3 regions of the Luteibacter sp. NPDC031894 genome follow, and region 2 is predicted to be linked to each of the others. Evidence: predicted binding sites of a transcription regulator. Region 2 holds the regulator's gene; each other region holds the start of a gene.
The links. Region 2 encodes sigma-54, which starts transcription at its own class of promoters, with help from an activator protein. Its sites were predicted from a motif close to TGGCACGNGCNTTGC; they were not measured.
Positions count from the first base shown of each region.

Region 1: a site for sigma-54 is predicted at 2,366-2,380, ahead of ACQKIE_RS11250 (flagellar basal body-associated FliL family protein). Genes of this name have one in related genera too.
Region 3: a site for sigma-54 is predicted at 2,171-2,185, ahead of flgB (flagellar basal body rod protein FlgB). Genes of this name have one in related genera too.

Region 1 is NZ_JBNNMV010000003.1:277,031-283,634, reverse strand. Features, by position in the region: gene fliO (flagellar biosynthetic protein FliO) at 1-216, opposite strand, end outside; gene fliN (flagellar motor switch protein FliN) at 222-557, opposite strand; gene fliM (flagellar motor switch protein FliM) at 788-1,804, opposite strand; gene ACQKIE_RS11250 (flagellar basal body-associated FliL family protein) at 1,818-2,306, opposite strand; gene ACQKIE_RS11245 (flagellar hook-length control protein FliK) at 2,443-3,561, opposite strand; gene fliJ (flagellar export protein FliJ) at 3,614-4,048, opposite strand; gene fliI (flagellar protein export ATPase FliI) at 4,048-5,361, opposite strand; gene ACQKIE_RS11230 (flagellar assembly protein FliH) at 5,406-6,065, opposite strand; gene fliG (flagellar motor switch protein FliG) at 6,065-6,604, opposite strand, start outside.
Region 2 is NZ_JBNNMV010000004.1:260,935-267,538, reverse strand. Features, by position in the region: gene rapZ (RNase adapter RapZ) at 1-772, opposite strand, end outside; gene hprK (HPr(Ser) kinase/phosphatase) at 804-1,754, opposite strand; gene hpf (ribosome hibernation-promoting factor, HPF/YfiA family) at 1,855-2,202, opposite strand; gene ACQKIE_RS13300 (RNA polymerase factor sigma-54) at 2,322-3,809, opposite strand; gene lptB (LPS export ABC transporter ATP-binding protein) at 3,912-4,631, opposite strand; gene lptA (lipopolysaccharide transport periplasmic protein LptA) at 4,636-5,223, opposite strand; gene lptC (LPS export ABC transporter periplasmic protein LptC) at 5,186-5,779, opposite strand; gene ACQKIE_RS13280 (KdsC family phosphatase) at 5,782-6,330, opposite strand; gene ACQKIE_RS13275 (KpsF/GutQ family sugar-phosphate isomerase) at 6,387-6,604, opposite strand, start outside.
Region 3 is NZ_JBNNMV010000003.1:251,748-258,351, reverse strand. Features, by position in the region: gene flgE (flagellar hook protein FlgE) at 1-622, opposite strand, end outside; gene ACQKIE_RS11135 (flagellar hook assembly protein FlgD) at 644-1,291, opposite strand; gene flgC (flagellar basal body rod protein FlgC) at 1,303-1,716, opposite strand; gene flgB (flagellar basal body rod protein FlgB) at 1,713-2,132, opposite strand; gene ACQKIE_RS11120 (chemotaxis protein) at 2,308-3,225, opposite strand; gene ACQKIE_RS11115 (methyl-accepting chemotaxis protein) at 3,390-4,697, shown strand; gene flgA (flagellar basal body P-ring formation chaperone FlgA) at 4,694-5,392, shown strand; gene flgM (flagellar biosynthesis anti-sigma factor FlgM) at 5,499-5,804, shown strand; gene ACQKIE_RS11100 (flagella synthesis protein FlgN) at 5,801-6,244, shown strand; gene ACQKIE_RS11095 (EAL and HDOD domain-containing protein) at 6,299-6,604, shown strand, end outside.

The DNA of each region.
Region 1 (6,604 bases), on a different contig from region 2:
TTCGATGACGCGGATCTTCCGGCCGCCCGGGCGCACGCGCGCCTGTGCGCGCCGACTCAACCAGCCGACGAAGAAGATGAGGGCCACGACGCCGAGCAAGCTGACCAGGACGCGGAGCAGTTCCGCGCCCGAATCGACGGCCGGCGCGGCGACGGGAGCCGCCATCAGGGCGCAGGGAAGGAAGCCGCCGGTGAAGGCGGCGACGATACGGCGCATGGGAATCACCGCAGCTTGCGGACGCGCTCGGCCGGGCTGATCACGTCGGTCAGCCGGATACCGAATTTCTCGTTGATGACGACGACTTCGCCGTGGGCGACGAGGGTGCCGTTGACGAAGACGTCGAGCGGCTCGCCGGCGGCCCGGTCGAGTTCGACGACAGAGCCCTGGTTGAGCTGGAGCAGGTTGCGGATGCTGATCTTGGTGCGGCCGACTTCCATGGCCATGGTGACCGGCACGTCGAGGATGACGTCCAGGTTCACTTCGCTGCCGAGGCCGATGGAGGATGACAGGGAGGCGTCGCTGCCGGCTTCCAGTTCTTCGAGGGTCGTTTCGTTCATGTCCGTTCCAGTAGAGGCGGTGCTGGGTGCGAAGCCTCTGAAGCAAGCGGCGTGCCATGGGATCGGCGTCATGTGACGGCGCGATTTCCATGGCGTATCAGCCACTTGGGATGGCGATCCAGACGAACGGAGGAAGGTGACGCGGGAGGTCAGACGGAAAGCTGACGCACGACGGCAGTTAGTCGCCGTGACGGGTCATTGACGGGCGGCGGCGCAGGCGCCGCCTCTCCTCAGGCCAGTTCCGGAATGGACTGGCTCGGCACCATCGTCGACCGCGGGGCGGTGCGGCGAAGCAGCGAGTCGAACTGGATGGCCTTGTTGCCGTTGGAATTGGCCATGCGACCACGGAAGATCGGGACGTCCTCGGCGAAGACGGTCGCCGTCTCGGGCAGGCTGATGGGGATGACATCGCCCTTGCGCAGGTGCAGGAAGTCGCCGATGGTCAGCCGGGCCTCGGCCAGCATCGACGTGATCTCCACCTCCGCGTCCAGGATTTCCTCATGGAGGTTCTGGATCCAGCGGTCGTCCCGTTCGGCGCGGTCGCTCTGCACGCCCGCGTCAAGCAGTTCGCGGATCGGCTCCACCATCGAGTACGGCAAGGTCAGGTGCACTTCCCCGCCACCGCCGTCCAGTTCGATATGGAAGCGGGACACCACGACGGTTTCCGTGGGGCTCACGATGTTCGCGAACTGCGGGTTGATCTCCGAGTTGAGGAACTCGAACTGCATCTTCAGCACCGGTGCCCAGGCTTCCGCCATGGCGCCGAACGCCTCCTGCAGCACGATCTGGATCACGCGGTTCTCGGTCGGCGTGAAATCGCGGCCCTCGATACGCGCGTGGTAGCGGCCGTCGCCGCCGAAGAAGTTGTCGATGACGGTGAAGACCAGGCGCGGCTCGAACACCATCAACGCAGTACCGCGCAGGGGCTTGATGCGGATGAGGTTGAGGTTGCTCGGCACTGCCAGCGAGTGCACGTACTCGTTGAACTTGGTCATCTTCACGCCGAGGACCGATACCTCGCACGCCTTGCGCAGCACATTGAAGAGGTTGGCGCGGAAGTAGCGCGCGAAACGGTCGTTGACCATTTCCAGCGTGGGCAGCCGACCGCGGACGATGCGATCCTGCTGGGTGAAGTCGTAATCCAGGATGCCGCCGGGCGGCGGAAGCTCGACTTCGGTCTCGACCGCGCCGCCTTCCACGCCCGCCAACAGCGCGTCGATTTCTTCCTGGGTGAGGATGTCGCTCATGGTCGCGAGCCCGTCACTGCATGATGAAGCTGGTGAAGTAGACGGCGTCGACGCCGGGCCGGCCGATCTTTTCCTTCAGCACCCGCTGGATCTCGGCCAGCGCGGCCGACTGGAGCTTCTGCTTGCCCTTCACGTCGGAGAGGCTCTTGATGTCCTGCGCCGAGAACAGCATCAGCAGCGCGTTGCGGATTTCGGGATCGGCCTCCTTCGCGGCGGCAATCGCTTCCGGATCGTGCGACATGACGTTCACGCCCACCTGGAGGAAACGCAGCGCGGCGGCGTCCTGGAAGTTCACCACGAAGGCCGGATCGAGCTGGAGGTAGATGCTCGGCTTGGACTTGGCCGCTTCCGTGGCGCTCTCCGCGCCCTTGCCGCCCTTCATGAGGACCCAACCGCCCACGCCACCGGCCACGAGCACGGCGAGCGCGCCGACGAGCAGCAGCTTGCCTTTCTTGCCCTTCTTCGGGGTGGCTTCGGTGGCTTCCTTCGGTACTGCGGCCATGCGGGGTAAACCTCTTGCGAATGCGTTGATGCGATATAGGAGTGACTGGCGAGTGACGTGCAATCGTCGTGCCAGTCAAAACGTCGAAAGTTTGACGTGTTCGCCTCGTGCTCCTACACAAGGCCCAACGTCCAGGTCAGGCGACTTCGTCGACCAGACCGCGGGAGACGCGCGAGGTCGCGACTGTTTCGATGCCCGCCGTCGTGCCGGCATCGCCCTGCTGTCCCGACGCGCCACCCTCGCGGCCCTCGGCTCCCCGTTCCGCCTGGCGCTGTCCGACATCAGTCTGGCCGAGCGAGAGGCCATGGTGGGCCAGCATGCTGTCCAGCTGCGAAAGCGTTTGCTGTACGGCATGCACGGCGGCGGGATGCTGGGCGATGACGGCGACGTTCACCTTGGCGCCGTCCATGCTGACGCGCACGTCCATGCTGCCGAGTTCTTCCGGATGGAGTTTGATCCGCGCCTCTTTCACCTGGCCCGAGCCCATCCATGCGATCTGCTCGCCCAGTTCCTGCGCGAACTGCGGCGACGTGGCGGGTTGGGTGGCCTGCAGCTGCATCAGCGACGCGCCGCCCTGCCCGAGGCCTTGCGCATGCGCGAAGGGCATGGGGCTGCCGCTGGCGGCATCGCTGGAGGGGCCCGCGTCGTCTTTCACCACCTTCGCATCCACCTGGGTGGCGAGCAAGGCGGCGAACGAAGGCGGTGCGACGGCGCCGGTGCCGGCCAATGCCCCCGACGGCAACGCACCGGGCGTCACGCCCGGGGACGCGGCGGCCGCGTCCTTCAGGCCCGCCACGTCGGCAATCGCCGCCGCCGTGCCCGGAAGGACACCCGCAAGCGCACCCGAAGCCCCCACGGTGCCACTCGCCGCGCCGGCATCGGCGACGCCGCCCTCTTTCGCGACACCCAACGCCTTTGCCGCGATGCCCGCGACGTGTGCCGGGACACCGATCAGCGAAAGCATCGTCGTGGCGATCGACGTGCCGTCGTCGGCCTCGTCATCCTTCTTCGCGGGCTTGTCGTCCTGCTTATCGCCCGCCTTCGCGTCCGCCGGTTTCGCCTGGGGCGAGGTGTCGCTCTTCTTCGTGGCGTCGTCCGCCGATTTGCGCGGCGCCCGCGTGTCGGCGCGCGCGGCATCGAGCGCGGCATCGAAACGCTTCGTCGGCTGCGTGTCATCCGGCGCGTGGCCAGCCGCCGCGGGCGCGGCAGGTGCGGGCGGCCGGGCGACGTTGAGGGTTACGGTGGCGTTGTTCATGCGGGTTACCCGGGTCGATACATTCGTTTGGAGGTGCCGGCGATCGGACACGTCAGCCTTCGCTCCGCGGCGGGCGGCGGTATTGCGAGCGCTCGTCGGCCTGCTCCTGCTCGCGGCGGTCCTGTGTCTTGCGTTCCTGCTCGCGGTACTTCGTGGTTACCGAGTCGAGGGCCTTCGCGCGTCCCCGCGCATCCGACCAATCCTGCCGGGCACGGTCCAGCGCGCGTTCCCGACGCTGGACCTCGCTCAACTGCTGGACGATGGCCATGTCGATCTTCTGCAGGAACTGCTGCCGGTTGAGCAACGCGCTCACGCCGATGCCGCTCGGCATCTCCGCGTACTCGTTGCGGTAACGGCGCAGTTCCACCAGCTGGTGCTCCGCATCGGCAAGCGCGCGCTGTTGCGTGGCGAGCGCGCGCGTGGCGTCCTCGGCCTTCTCGGCGGCGAGGTCCACGACGGGTTGCAGGCGGTCGGCGCGTGACGGCATCAGGCCACCTGCGTGGTTTCGACGAGGCCGGCTTCCGCGTCCTCGAGATTCACAGGGACGTCGGTTTCCTGCTGGAGGAAGGCCGACAGGCGCGGATACAACGCGATGGCCTCGTCGGTCCGCGGGTCGCTACCCTTCTGGTAGGCGCCCACCGCGATGAGGTCGCGCTGCTGGCGGTAGGCCGAATAGACCTGGCGGAAACGCTGCGCCGAACGCATGTGTTCCTTCGTGACCACCGCGGGCATGACGCGGCTGATCGAGGCCTCGATGTCGATGGCCGGGTAATGCCCGGCTTCCGCCATGTCACGGGAAAGCACGATATGACCGTCGAGGATCGCGCGCGCGGAATCGGCGATCGGATCATGGCGGTAATCGTCGCCCTCGGTCAGCACGGTATAGAAGGCGGTGATGGAACCGCGCCCCTCGGCGTCGTTCCCCGCGCGTTCGACCAGGGCCGGCAGCATCGCGAAGACGGACGGCGGATAGCCCTTCGTCGCCGGTGGCTCGCCGATGGCCAAGGCGATCTCGCGCTGGGCCTGGGCGTAGCGGGTGAGCGAATCCATGAGCAGCAGCACGCGTTTGCCCTGGTCGCGAAAGTGCTCGGCGACCGCAGTGGCGACCTGCGCACCGCGCAATCGGGACAACGGCGGCGCGTCGGCCGGCGCGGCGATGACGACCGCGCGGCGGCGCCCTTCCTCGCCCAGCGTGTGGTCGACGAATTCCTTCACTTCACGGCCGCGCTCGCCGATCAAGCCGACGACGACGACATCGGCATTGGTGAAGCGGGTCATCATGCCCATGAGCGTGGACTTGCCCACGCCGGAACCGGCGAACAGGCCGATACGCTGACCGCGTCCCACCGTAAGCAGTGCATTGATCGCCCGCACGCCCGTGTCGAGCGGCGTGTCGATCGGCTGGCGCAGCATCGGGTTGATGGGCTCCCGACGCAGCGGTACGCGTTCGCGCGCCAGCAGCGGCCCCAGGCCGTCGAGTGGCACGCCATCGGAACCGATCACGCGGCCGAGGAGGGAATCGCCGACGGGAATGCCGGAGACGGCCGCCACCGGCGTAACACGGGCATTCGGCAGCACGCCATGCATCTCGCCGGTCGGCATCAGGAGCAGCCGGCCGTCGGAAAATCCGACGACTTCGGTTTCAAGCTGTTTGCCGTCGGCACCGGCGACCATGCAACGCGCGCCCACGGGCGCCTCGCATCCGACCGCTTCGAGGGTCAGACCGACGACACGGCGCAGCTTGCCCTCCGCCTGCAGCGGCCTGACATGCTCGGCGCTGGCCCGCTGCGAGGCGAGCATCTCGCGCCAGTGCGCATTCCGTGCCGATACGTGGCGGTCGGCGCTCACGGCGCCTCTTCCGGATCGTCTCCGACGACGTCGCGCCCCTGCAGGACGCTGTCGATCACAGCGGCGAGGCGCGTGCGCACGCGGGCGTCGAGGCGCGAGTGCTCGCTCTCGAGACGCACGTCGCCGCGCTCGAGCGAAGGATCGTCGACGACGGTGCCCTCGTGGTCGAGCGAGGAGCGGTGCTCCCGCACGATGGTGGCATCGGCGGGGTTGAGATGGATTTTCAGGTGGCGGGTCGCGGCGGGAAGCGCGTCGACCGCCTGGCGCACGACCTCGACGATCTTCTCGGGCCGCGTCGCCAGTTCGTAACCGAGCACGCGCTCGGCGATGACCGTGGCGAGCACGGCGAGGTCGCTCGCGACGTCGTGATCGAGATCGGCAAAGGGTTTTTCGACCGCGACGAACAAGGCTTCGAGCCGAGCTACCTGGGCCGTGAGCTCGCGCTTCGCCATCGCCCTGCCCTCATTGAGGCCGGCGTTGAAACCTTCTTCCCGGGCCTGTCGCTCGATCGCCTCGAGCTCGGCCACGGTCGGTCGCTGCGGACCTTCGTCGTGTGCGTCGTCGGCATCGCGCGCATCCACCGCGCCGACAACGGGAAGTTCCCATCGTTCGAACTGCGCGACGCGCTCGCGCGCGAGGATCGAGGTGAGGCTCATCAGACGAACTCTTCCCCGCCGCCGGCGAGATTGATCTGGCCGGCATCAGCAAGGCGCCGAGCCGTGGCGAGCACTTCCTTCTGCGCCGCATCCACCTCGGAGAGACGGACCGGGCCCTTGACCTCGAGGTCGTCGCGCAGCATGTCCGCGGCGCGCTTGGACATATTCGCGAAGATCTTCTCGCGGATCGCGCTTTCCGCGCCCTTGAGCGCGGTGATGAGCCGGGCCGACGGCACCTCGCGCAACAGCGTCTGCATACTGCGGTCGTCGAGCTCGGCGAGGTCGTCGAAGACGAACATCAGCTCCTCGATGCGCTCGCCCAGGCCCGAGTCGATGCCGCGGATGGAGGCCATCAACTCGGCCTCGCGCGCGGTTTCCATCGCATTGAGGATGTCGGCCGCGGCCTTGAGGCCACCAACCGTCGCCGACTTCAGCTTGGTGGAGTTGCCGGAGAACTGGCGCTCCATGATTTCGTCCAGCTCGTTCAGCGCATGCGGCTGCACGCCGTCCAGCGTGGCGATGCGCATCACCACGTCGCT
Region 2 (6,604 bases):
TCGACACGGTGACATAGCTGCGGTCCTCGCCGTCGAAGCGCGGCAGCCAGGTGTCGAGCCAGCGGGCGACGTCGTCATAGTACTCGCCCACGAGCGGGTTGGCGTCGAGGAACTCCCGGACGGGCAGGTCCTTGCCCGAGAACGGCCGCAGGCGCGGGTCCCAGTGCGGGTTGGGCAGGCAGCGCGCGTCGAAGACGAAGTCCGCGTCCGACGGCAGGCCCCGGCGATAGGCGAACGACTCGAAAAGCAGGGTCGTGCCGTCCGATGCCGCGGCATAGCCGGTGGCGAACAGGCGGCGCAACTGGTGCACGTTCAGGTCGCTGGAATCGATGACCTTCTCGGCGATCGAGACCAAAGGCCGCAGCAGCTTGCGTTCCTGTGCGATGGAGTCGGCCAGCGAGAGCTTCTCCGCCGCCAGGGGATGGCGGCGGCGGGTCTCGGAATAGCGCTTGATCAGGACGTCGTCGCGGCTGTCGAGGAAGATCAGGTGGACGTGCACGCCCGCCGTGGACAGCTCCGACAGCACGTGCGGCATGCGCGAGAGGTCGATGCGGCGGTTGCGTACGTCCACGCCCACGGCGATGCGCCGACGCGGCCCATGCTCGCCCTGGCTGACGGCGGCGACCAGCTGCGGGATCAGTTCCGCGGGCATGTTGTCGACGCAATAGAACTCGAGGTCCTCCAGCGCCCGCAGGGCCACGGTCTTGCCGCCGCCGGACATGCCGGTCAGCACGACGAGGTGGATCGCGTCGGGTTCGACGATGGGGCTCATGACTTCGTCGATCACGGGAGCATGTCCTGGTTCACCATGGAGAGAAGCGGCGCATCTGGTGCGCCTGGCGGTCGATGAAGGTCTGGGCGGGATCGATGCCCTTGCTCTTCAGTACGTGGTTGCGCACCGCCGCCTCGACAAGGACTGCGAGGTTGCGGCCCGGCGCGACGGGGATCGTGATCTTCGGCACGTCCACGTCGAGTACGTTGCGCCGGCTGATGTCGCCGGTGAGGCGGGTCATCGCGTCGGGCTCCTCGCCGTCGCGCAGCGGCTTCAGGTGGACGACGAGGCGCAGGTATTTCGAAGGCTTCACCGCCGTATGGCCGAACATCTCGCGGATGTTGAGCACACCCAGGCCGCGCACTTCCAGGAGGTCCTGGAGCAGTTCCGGGCAGGCGCCGTCGATGACGTCGGGAGCGATGAGGGTGAACTCGGTGGCGTCGTCCGCCACCAGCCGGTGACCGCGGCTGATGAGTTCCAGGGCCAGCTCGCTCTTGCCCGAGCCGGGCTCGCCGGTGATCAGCACGCCGATGGAGAACACCTCGAGGAACACGCCGTGCAGGGTCACCCGCGGCGCAAGCGTGCGCGCCAGGTGGTATTGCAGGTAGGTCAGCAGTTCATGGCCGCGTTTCGTGCTCTGCCACAGCGGCGTGTCCGTCTCCTCGGCGACCTCGCGCAGGTCGGACGGGATCGACTGGTCCTTGGTGACGATGAGCGCGGCCGGCTGGTAGGCGGCGATCTTGTGGATGGCTTCCCAGCGCTGGCGCGAGTCCAGGCCATCGAGGAAGTTCAACTCCTCGGTGCCGATGATCTGCACCTTGTTGGGGTAGATCACGTTGAGGTAGCCGACCAGCGAAGGCCGCCGGCTCTGCTTGGCATTGGGCTCGAGCACACGGGATTCGCCGCGCATGCCGGCGGCCCAGCGCAGGGCCATGCGCTCGTGTACCCCGTCGAACAATTGTCTGGCGGTCAGCCGGTCCACGGTGGGGCCTCTCGATAAGGAAAGGCCGACACGCGGGGCGTGCCGGCCTGGGTCCTATTGTGCCATCAAGGGCGGGCGGGCTGCCGGGTGGCCCCGGACGTCAGGTGGCGGCGCGGGCCTCCCGGACCTCGCTGTTGTGGTGGTCCTTGAGCTTTTCCTTATGCTTCCGGAGCTGGTCGGCCAGCTTGCCGACCATCGCGTCGATGGCGGTGTAGAGGGTGTCGTTCTTGTTGTCGTCCTCGAGCCGCGCAATGCCGTCCGCGTGCAGGCGGGTACCGGAGCAATGCAGGGTACCGCTGGCCTTGTGCTCGTTCTTGTCGACGGACAGGACGACGTCGAGTCCCGTGATGTTGTCGAAAAGGCGTTCGAAGCGACCGATCTGTAGTTCCACGCGCTCGCGCAGGGCGGGGGTGATCTGGATGTGCTGGCCGCTGATCTGGATTTGCATTGACGCCTCCTTCTTGCTGAGGGTGCCGCCTCGTGGCGGCGAGACCGGAGCGACGGAGCGTCGCTCCTCTAGCTTGAACTGGTTGGACCGTGGACCTCCGGTGGGGTTCCTTCGCGTCGTCAGTTGGCGCGGACGCGTTCGCTGGAACTGGGGATGCGCATCGCTTCCCGGTACTTTGCCACGGTACGTCGGGCGACCTGAATGCCGCGTCGATGCAGCTCCTCGGCCAGCGCCTGGTCGGAGAGCGGCCGCCGCGCGTCCTCGGCCGTGATGAGTTTGCGAAGCATGGCCTGGATGGCCGTCGCCGAGGCGCTGCCGCCGTCTTCGGTCGCCACGCCGCTGGAGAAGAAGTGCTTCAGCTCGAAGGTGCCGCGGGGGGTGTGCATGTACTTTCGCGTCGTGACACGGGAAATGGTGGATTCATGCATGCCCACCTCCTCGGCCACTTCACGCAAAACCAACGGATGCATGGCCTCGGGGCCGTAATCGAGGAAGGCGCTCTGCCGGCGGACGATCACGTCGGCCACCTTCTGCAGGGTTTCAGCGCGCGATTGCAGGCTCTTCAGCAGCCAGCGGGCCTCCTGCAGCTGTCCCTTCATCCAGGTGGCGTCGTCGCCGCGCGCCCGGGCGATGAGGTTGCAGTAATGCTGGTTAAGACCCAGCCGCGGCTGGGCGTCCGGATTGAGGCTGACCTGCCAGCGGCCGTTCTCCCGACGCGCGTAGACGTCCGGGGCGACGTATTCGACCGGCGTGGCATCGAGCGCCGCACCCGGGCGCGGGTCGAGGCTGCGGATCAGCGCGGCGGCCGCGGCGACGTGGTCTTCGGCGGCCTTGAGTCGGCGGGCGATCTTGGCGACGTCGTTGCGCGCCAGCAGTTCCAGTTCCTCGTTCACGACGCGGATCGCGAGTTCGCGATGCGGCGTATCGAGCGAGAACTGGGAAAGCTGGCAAAACAGGCAGTCGCGGAGGTCCAGGCTGGCGATGCCCGTGGGATCGAAGCGCTGCACGCGCTGGCGCACCGCGTCGATCTCGTCCGCCGTCGCCTGCATCTCGGAGGGCAGGGCGGCTTCCACCGCTGCCGTGCCGTCGCGCAGATAACCGTCCTCGTCCAACGCATGGATGATCGCGGTGGCGATCGCGTGGTCGCGCGGCGAGAACTGCGACAGGTTGAGCTGCCACTCCAGGTGTTGCTGGAGACTCTCCGGCGCGGCGTTCTGCGGCTCGAAGCCGTCTTCGTCCACGCCTCCCGTGCGCGACGACGAGCCACCGTATTCGCTGGAGTCGCCATGGAAGCGGTCGTCTTCCCACTCCGGCGCCAGTTCCTCGGAAGGAGCGACGGTGGATTCCTCGTCGTCCTTGGACGCCTTGGCCGGCGGTTCGTCCCGCGACGTGAATTCGGGGATCTCGTAGCCGTCCTCTTCGGGTGCGTCGGGGTCGAGCTCGGATTCGGCATCTTCGGCGAACTCGAGCAACGGATTGCTTTCCGCGATCTGGCGGAGTTCGGCCTCGAGCTCCAGCTGGGACAACTGCAACAGGCGGATGGCCTGTTGGAGCTGCGGCGTCAGCGTGAGCTGCTGGTGGAGCCGAAACTGGAGTCCGGGTTTCATGCCTTCGATGCGTGGGGTTTACCGGAGCATCCTAACCCCTAAAGGCCAGACCAAACCAGCGGCCGGGTGGGCTACGCAGCCCCCACGACCGCCGTCCATCCGTCATATCCTGAATTCACGTCCCAGGTACACCTCACGCACCTTTTCGTCCGCCAGGATGTGCTGGGGCGTACCGCGCGCCAAGACTTCGCCGTCGTTGAGGATGTACGCGCGATCGCATATGCCGAGGGTTTCGCGGACGTTATGGTCGGTGATCAGGACACCGATGCCGCGCTCCTTCAGGTGACGGACGATGCGCTGGATCTCACCCACCGAGATGGGGTCGACGCCCGCGAAGGGTTCGTCGAGCAGCATGTACCGCGGCCGGGCCGCCAAGGCGCGGGCGATCTCGACGCGGCGACGTTCGCCACCGGAAAGGCTGATGCCTTTCTGCTCGGCGATGTGCGCGATCTTGAGTTCGTCGAGCAGGCTTTCCAGTTCGTCCTCGCGCTGCTTCTGGCTCATGCCTTCGCGCAGTTCGAGCACGGCCAGGATGTTGTCCGCCACGCTGAGGCGGCGGAACACCGACGCCTCCTGCGGGAGGTAACCGATGCCGAGTTTCGCCCGGGAGTGCATGGGCAGCCCGGTGATGTCCTGCTGGTCGAGCTTGATCGAACCGGCGTCGGCCTGGATCAGGCCCACCACCATGTAGAAGCAGGTGGTCTTGCCGGCGCCGTTGGGGCCGAGCAGGCCGACCACTTCACCCTCGCGGATGGAGAAGGCGAAATCACGGACTACCTGGCGCGCGCGGAAGCGCTTCTGCAGGCCTTGGGCTGAAAGCATCGGGTCAGGGCTTCTTCGTGTCGTTGGACGCTGGCTTCGCGGGGGCGGGCGCGGGCGTCTTGTTCTTCGGCTGGAAGGTCATGTGCACGGGGGCGCCGCCGGTGCTCTCGCCCGTCATCGTGCTGTCCTTGGTGTTGTAGGTGAGCTTGTCGCCCTCGGCGCTGCCCTTCGCCGGCTGGTTGACCTTCGCGTTGCCCGTGAGCACCGCGTAGTCCTGTTCGATCTTGTAGTCGATGTTCGAGGCCTTTCCGTCCATCGGCTGGTCCTGGTCGTCCAGCTGGTGGATGGTGGCGGGGTTGCCATCGACGATCACGCGGATGAGGTGGCTGTCGGCGTCGAGGTAACCCGTGGCCTTGCTGCCCGTGATCTTGAGCGTGCCCTGCGTCAGGACGACGTTCGTGGTCCAGATGACCTTGCCGGGCTGGCCGTTCTGCGGCGCCTGCGTGCCATCGAACGACTTCGACGTGACGTCCGCTGGCTGGTTGCGGTCGGATTGCTTGGCATAGACGGGCATGCTCGCCAGGAGCGCCACGCCGAGCGCCGCGACGACGGCCTTAGCGCTTGCGCGGCTGGTAGACGGTGTGGACTGCATCGAGGAGCTCCAGGTGCTTGGTGTCGAGATTGGCGCGCATGCCAACGCCCTGCATTGTAGAGGTTCCCTGGACGATCCGCGCCGCCTCGGCGGTTTCCAGGCGGTTTTCCTTCGGCCAGGCCGTGACTTCCGACGTATCGATGCTGGCGGGCGGATTGGTCTGGAAGGCCACCCGGTCCATATGGACCTTGCCTTGCAGTTTGAGCAGGCTGCCGTCCTTGTTCACCCACCCGTACTGGGAGTGCCCGGTCCACGGCGGAACGTTCGCTTCCTTGGTGGACGGAAGCACGAAGTCGGGCGCGTTGATGTACAGCGATTCGTCGCCCTCGCGCCGTTCCAGGTGCGGCGCGACCAGCTTGAACGCGGGCTTGCCTTCCTCGTTATAGGAATCGAGATCGAAGTGGGTCAGCACATAACCGGAACGCGGCGGGCCGATGAAGTCCTGTACTTTCTTCTCGGGCGCCGTCCAGTAATACAGCAGCACGCTGACACCCAGGACCGCGGCAAGAATGCCCGCGACGCCGGCGGCGCTCGTGTCCTTGAGGAGATTGAACACGCTCACAGCCAGCGGTCCCGTTCGGCCTCGGCCTTGCCCTGCGCCGCGAGGATCATGTCGGCGACCTCGCGGGCTGCGCCATAACCGCCGATGAGGCGGGTGCGCCAGTGGGCGCGCTCGGCAACCCAGGGATGCGCGTTGGCCGTCGCCACCGCCAGGCCGGCGAGACCCATGGCGGGAAGGTCCGGGAGGTCGTCGCCGACGAAGGCCGACTGTTCCGGCGCGAGCCCGAGCGCGTCGAGCAACCCGGTCAGGCAGGCCCGCTTGTCCTTCTGGCCCTGGTAGACGTGCGCGATGCCGAGTTCCTCGGCGCGCAGCGACACCGGATGACTGATCCTGGCGGTGATGATCGCGACCTTCACGCCGTTGCGTTCCAGTGCCTTGAGGCCGAGCCCGTCGTGCACGTGGAAGACCTTGGTTTCGCGACCGTCCTCGCCATACCAGAGGCGGCCGTCGGTAAGGGTGCCGTCGACATCGAACACGACCAGGCGCACGCGGGCCGCTCGCTCGGCGACGTCGGCGGGAATCTCGGTGTAATGCGTGTAGGCCATGGTTCGCTATGTGGGGACGGAGGGGGCGCGCCGGAAGCGCGCCTGGGAACGGTTGTTCAGACGACGCGGGCCCGAAGCAGGTCGTGGATGTTCAATGCGCCGACGACGCAGCCGTCCGCGTCGATCACCAGGAGGGCGTTGATCTGGTGCCGTTCCATGAGCTGTGCGGCCTCGACGGCGAGCTTGTCCGATCCGATGGTCTTCGGACCGCGCGTCATGAGTTGCGCCACGGACGCGCTGCGCAGGTCGACGCCATCGTCGTCCAGCGCGCGAC
Region 3 (6,604 bases), on a different contig from region 2:
CGTCTTTCACGTAGTAGATGTTCGTCGTGTGCGTCGCACCCAGCGAGTCATACGACTGGAAGGTGGACAGGTAGTTGTAGGTCTTGTCGTTCGTCGCGTCGAACGCGCCACCCGTCGGCGCCGTGGCGCTGGCCGAGAGGTTGGCGGTCAGCGTGACCTTGGTGCTGGCCTTCGCCGGGCTGGAGCCGCTGGTGATCTTCAGGTCGGTAAGCGCGCTGATGTCGAAGCCGCCCGCCGCCGACGGCGGATAGGCCTGCACGAACTGTCCGGTCGCCGTGACGATGTTGCCCTGGTCGTCCGGATGAAAGTTACCCGCACGCGTATACGAATAGCCCGCGCCGTCGCGGATCGTGAAGAATCCCGCGCCGCTGAGGCCGAAGTCGTACGAGTTGCCCGTCTGGGTGAGGTTGCCGTCGCTGAACTGCTGGGCGATGTTGGTCAGGCGCACGCCGCTGCCCGCGGCATTGGCCGAGAGGTTCTCACCGGCGACCGAATAAACCTGGGAGAACTCGGCGCGCGAGCCCTTGAAGCCCACGGTGTTGACGTTGGCGATGTTGTTGGCGGTGACTTCCAGGTCGGAAGACGCCGCGTTGATGCCGCTGAGGGCGATTTCGAATGGCATGGTGGGGTTTCCTCGCTGGACTTACAGGATTTGCGCGATCTGGCTGAGCAGGGCGCCGCCGTAGCCGGCCACCTGCAAGTACGTACCGTCGGTGCCCGAGGCACCCACGCCTTCCACCTTTCCGCGAACGAACGTGTCGATCGCGGTCCCGCCGGAAGTAGCGGAAATCTGGTAAACGCCGTCGTTGAGCTGCGTGCCGTCGTCGGATTTGCCGTCCCAGGTGAACTTGACGAGGCCCGCATCCGGCTGGCCGAGCGCCAGGGTGCGAACCACGTTGCCTGCCTGGTCCTTGACCTGCACGTTGACGTAGGTGCCCGAGGTGCCGACATTCACTGCGCCGTTGAGCGTGCCGTCGGCCAGCTTGCCCGCCGAGGAGGGCACCAGCACTTCCTGGCCGACGAGCGAGGCGGCACGCACGAACTGGTCGCCGCTGAGGTTCGTGGCGAGCGAGTCGAACGACTGCTGCAGTTCCTGGGTGGCGGCCACCTGGGAGAACTGCGCCATCTGGGCCACCATCTGCGTGGAGTCCATCGGCTTGGTCGGATCCTGGTTGGTCATCTGCGTGACCATGAGCTTCAGGAAATCCGACTGGCTCAAGGTCTGCTGCTGCAGCTGGCTGGAGGACGACTGCTGATTCGTGGAACTACCGTTGATGGAATCGACTGCCATGGGAGGGGCCCTTACTTGCCGAGGTCCAGCGTCTTCTGCATGAGCTGCTTGGCGCTGTTCATGACTTCGACGTTGTTCTGGTAGGAGCGCGACGCCGAGATCATGTTGACCAGTTCGTCGACCGGGTTGACGTTGCTCGAGTACACGTAGCCGTCCGCGTCCGCGAGCGGATTGGACGGCTCGTAGCGCGACTGGATGGGGGCTTGGCTTTCGGTGACGCCCAGGGCGCGTACGCCGGCGTTCTCCATCTGCCCGTTGACCTGCTGTTGCACCGCCGAGAACAGCGGCTGCTTCGCGCGGTATGCGGTGGCTTCGCTGCTGGCGAGGCTGTCGGCGTTGGCCATGTTGCTGGCGGTGGTGTTGAGGCGCGCCGACTGCGCGGCCATGCCGGACCCCGCGACATCGAAAATCTTGAGCAGGCTCATGAGGCGGATCCGGTGATGGCCAGGCGCATCGTGTGGATCTGGCCGTTGATGAAGCCGAGCGACGCCTGGTAGTGAATGGCGTTCGCCGCGAACTGGGCCTGCTCGACCTGGGTGTCGACCGTGTTGCCGTCCATCGTCGGCTGGGTCTCCGCGCGGTAGGCGAGCTTGTCGGCGTCGGCGAGGGCGACGGCGGGGTTACCGCCGATATGGCCCGGCTCGGTCGCCGTCATTGGCAGCGCATTGCCTTCCACCGCACCGGTGGCGGCCTGCATTGCCTTGCGGAAGTCGAGGTCGCGGGCGAGGAAGCCTGGGGTGTCGGCGTTGGCGAGGTTCGAGGAAATGACCTCGGCACGGCGCTGCCACAGGCCGAGGGCCTGCGCGTGTACGCCGAACAATGCATCGGGTTTGTCGATCATGGGCTCTATCCCCCTCGTGACCTTGGCGAGGGGTTCGAGCAATTCGCGTGCCACGACCGGGGCACGGGCGGGAAATGGCGCCCTGGCGCGGTTTCCGGCGATCCACGACGCGCCGAGGACGGTAAGCGCCGGAAATCCGACGCCTCGTGAGGTCGCCAGACGTCAGAGAACCGCCTTAGGCCGGCAGGAGCTCCAACACCGCCGTCGCCAGCACGTCTGGCTGGAACTTCGCGATGAATCGGTCCGCGCCGACGCGCGCCACCATGGCCTCGTTGAAGACGCCGCTCAGGGAACTGTGCAGCAGGACCTTGAGGTGACGCAGTTGCGCGTCCTCGCGGATGGCGCGGGTGAGCGCATAGCCGTCCATCGACGGCATCTCGATGTCGGAGACCACCAGGGCGATCCGCTCGGGAACGGGTCCCATGGTCAGCGTGCGAAGGACGTCCAGCCCTTCAGTACCGTCCTTCGCGACCACGCATTCGAGGTCCATCTTGCGGAACAGGTCGACGAGCTGGGTGCGCGCCACCAGGGAATCGTCCACCACGAGCACTCGCCGGTTACTGGCGTGTTGCACCTGGGCCGCCTGCTGCACGCGGTCGGAAAGCTCGACGGCCCGCGGATCCACGCTGGCGATCACCTGCTCCACGTCCACGATGGCGAGCAGGTCGCCGTCGAGGCGGGTGACCGCGTTGACCCGGGCGCCGTAGCCGAGCGCCGGCGGCGGCGCAGCCATCTGCGCGCCGTCCACATGGACGATCCGATCCACGTCGGAGACCAGGAAGCCCTGCACCGAGCGGTTGAATTCCGTGACGATGAGGTGCGCGGTATCCACCGCCGCGAGTGCCGGGTAGCCCATGGCGGCGGCCAGGTCGATCACCGGGATGGTGTTGCCGCGGTAATCGAAACTGCCCGAGACCAGTGCGTGCATGCTCGGCATCCGCTCCAGCCTGGGGCGGCGCAGGACCTCGCGCACCTTGAACACGTTGATGCCGAACGCCTGCCGATCGCCCAGGCGGAACAACAACATGGCCACGCGGTTGTGGCCGGCGAGGCGGGTGAAGGTATCCACGGTGTCGAGGAGCGGTCGGGCCATGGGCTGCGCGTGCGTCGTCAGGGGGTGTCGCGAACCGTATCGGCCGGCCCACGACTTTCTGTAGCGGCACCTACGTGCGCCATGGCACATGGATTGCATGATTCAAGAAATCACGGCCCCGACCGATCTTAAGGGCCGACCATCCGTAGAGCGAAAGCGAAATCATGACCCTCCTCTGGAGCCAGCACGTCCGCCTCCTCGCCCATGCCGCCGCCAGCGGCGACGCGGCGCGCGTCCGCACCCTGGCCGCCCAATACCCGGCCGCCGCCAGCGCGCTGGGCGCGCTGCTCAAGCCCGCCGCGCCGCGCACCGTGGCGGCGACGACGATCCAGGCGATCGAGCAGCAGGGCATGGCGCTGACCAACGCCCAGGCGCTCGGCACGACCTTGCTGGAGCTCGGCACCGCGGTCGAAGGCGCACGCGATACCGCCGGACGTTTGACGGAAGCCAGCGCCAGGATTTCGACGGCGCTCGACCAGGCGCATACCGGCGTCGCCGGCATGGCCGACGCGGGCAGCCAGGGCCAGGCGACCTCGGCCGACCTCGATGGCCAGCTGCGCCTCCTGCGCAGCGCCCTCTCCGGCATGAGCCGCAACCATGCCAAGTTCTCCGAATATTTCACCGCCATCCGCAAGCTCACGGCCACTGTGCAGGACATCGCCCACCAGACGAACCTCGTGGCATTGAATGCCGCCATCGAGGCCGCGCGCGCTGGCGAAGCCGGTCGCGGTTTCGCGGTGGTCGCCGACGAAGTGAAACAGCTGGCGGAAAAAACCACGCAAGCCACTGCCGAGATCGATGAAGTCACCCAGGCGGTCGGCGAGTTCTCCGGCCACCTCGACGACGCCGTGCAGACCAGCCTCCGCCGCCTCGAGCAATCGCAATCCGGTATCGCCGGGATGCAGGCGTCGCTGGGGCGCGTCGACGATGCCGTGCGCGGCGCGCGCGGCAGCCTGGAAGCCGCCCGCGAAGGCATGGGCATGCTGCAGGGCCGCGTCGCCGCCATCCAGGCCACTCAGGCCACGCTGGGCCGCGTAAGCAACGAGGCACGCCGCCAGGCAGACGCCGCCGCGCGTGCGGTGGTGCTCGCGCATCGCCTGAGCCTCGCCCGCCTCGAAACCGAGGGCAACCTCGACGCCGCCAGCCTCAGCCAGATGATCCGTGAAGCAAGCCAGGGGCTGCGCTATGCGCTGGAACTCGCCTCGCGCGATCCCTCCAGCCTCGATCGCCGCTGGCTCGACACGACGCCCATGATGCGTTGCATCGACCACCTGCGAGCGCTTCGCCCAGATGGTTCGGCGGACGCCGTGCGTGACGCGGGTGAGCGTTTCTCCATGCAGGCCTCGCAGTACGCCATCACCCTCGGCGAAGGACGCCATGCCGACGCCAGCCACATGCTTTCCGGCCTGACCCGTGAGCTGGACGCGATCACGCAGGGTCTCTCGGCGTCGATGGCTGAGCGCGCGGCGTGATCCACCGGCTCGTCACCCGCCTCGCCCTCTTGGGCCTGCTCGCCTGTCCGCTGTGCGCGGCGGCCACGCAGTCGCTCGAGGTCGTGCGTGCGACGGCGGTGGACTGGCTGCAGCACCATCGCACCCTCCCGGGTGCACGCATGACGGCGGAAGCCGCGCCGCTGGACAGCCGCCTGCAACTGGCCGATTGCGCCGCCCCGCTGGAAGCCTCGCTACCGGCCAACCGACGGCTGACCGCCCGCGTCAGCGTGGCCGTCCGCTGCCCCGTCACGGGTGGTTGGACGGTGCGCGTGCCGGTCCGGGTGAAGATGTTCACCAACGTGCTGGTCACCAGCCGGCCCCTGGCTCGCGGCGACGGCATAGGTGCCGCCGACGTGCATATCGAGGAACGCGATGTGGCCGGCCTGGCCTATGGCTACGTCGCCGCGTTGGACCAGGTCGACGGCCGCTCCCTCGCCCGACCGCTCAACGCCGGCACCGTGCTCACCCCCGGGATGCTCGCCGGCCGCCAGGCTGTGCGCACCGGGGATGCGGTGAGCATGGAAGCCAGCGTCGAGGGCGTGACGATCCACGCGGACGGCGTGGCCATGGGTGCCGGCGATACCGGCGCCCGGATCAAGGTCCGCAACGCGTCGTCGGGCAAGGTGCTCGATGCGATCGTCAGCGGCCCGGGCACCGTCGCGGTCCTGCCATGAACGAAATACGGCACCTGTCACACTCCGGGGCCGAGGGCCGGTTAAAGTTCGCCGGCCAGCCGCCGATACAGGGTCTGACGGAACAAAAGCTCCGAGGGATACAGCGATGACCACGACGATCAAACCCGGCCTACAGGCTCCGCAGCCGCAGGTCCAGCTGCGCACCCAGAACCCCGCCGGTTCGGCAGGTTCCGCCCAAAGCGCGGGCGCGGTGCGCCCGAGCGACGACAGCGTGAAGATCACCGACTCGGCCAAGGCGCTCGATGCCGCCAGCCGTGGCGACGGCGTCGACACGAAGCGGGTGGAAGACATCCGCGCCCGTCTCGCCGACGGTACCTACAAGCCCGACGCCCAGGCCATCGCCAGCAAGTTTCTTGCGCTGGAAGGCCAGATCGGTGGCGCCAAGGCATGAACCCGCCGCTGGGCCAGGACTTCGACACGGCGCTCGTTGCCGTCATGGGCGAACTCGCCTCTGAGGTCGACGCCCTGCACGCCAGCCTGATTGAAGAGCGGATGGCGCTCGACCAGGCCGACGTCCAGGCACTCGAAGTCGCGGGCCGGACCAAGGGCGACCTCCTCGACCGCATCGAGAAGCTGGACGTCGAGCGACGGCAGCTGAGCGACGCGGCCGGCGTGGACAGCCTCGGCGACCCGCGCTGGACAACCACCATCGATCGCCTGCGCGAGTGCAGGACCCTCAACGAGGTGAACGGCCGCATCGTCGGCCAGCGGATGAGCCACGTACGCCAGGCGCTGGCCCTGCTTTCGGGCGATGCGCCCGGGGGTTCCACCTATGGCCCCAACGGCGTGTCGAAGGTAAAGCTCCGTTCCGCGACGCTTGCACAGGTTTGACCGCTGCGAAACAGCGACACTCACGATTCACGAAGACGGTGCAAGAAGAAGGCAATGGCAGTAACTCCCCAGCTGACCGCGGTGAATGACGACGGCATCCTTCCCATCGTCCGCGTGCCGATCCTGGACAGGAAGCAATCGCTGTTCGCCTATGAGTTGCTTTTCCCACGGCCGATCGGCAGCGACATCGACGCCGCCGCGCTCGCGCACACGCAGGCGACGCTGAGCGCCATCGCCGATGGCAGCCTCAAGCGGCTCGTGCGCGACAACCGCGCCTTCCTGCACATGTCGCGCGACCTGCTCCTGCAGCACGCCGACATCCTCCGTCACAACGCGCGCCTCGGCGCCAGCATCAGTGCC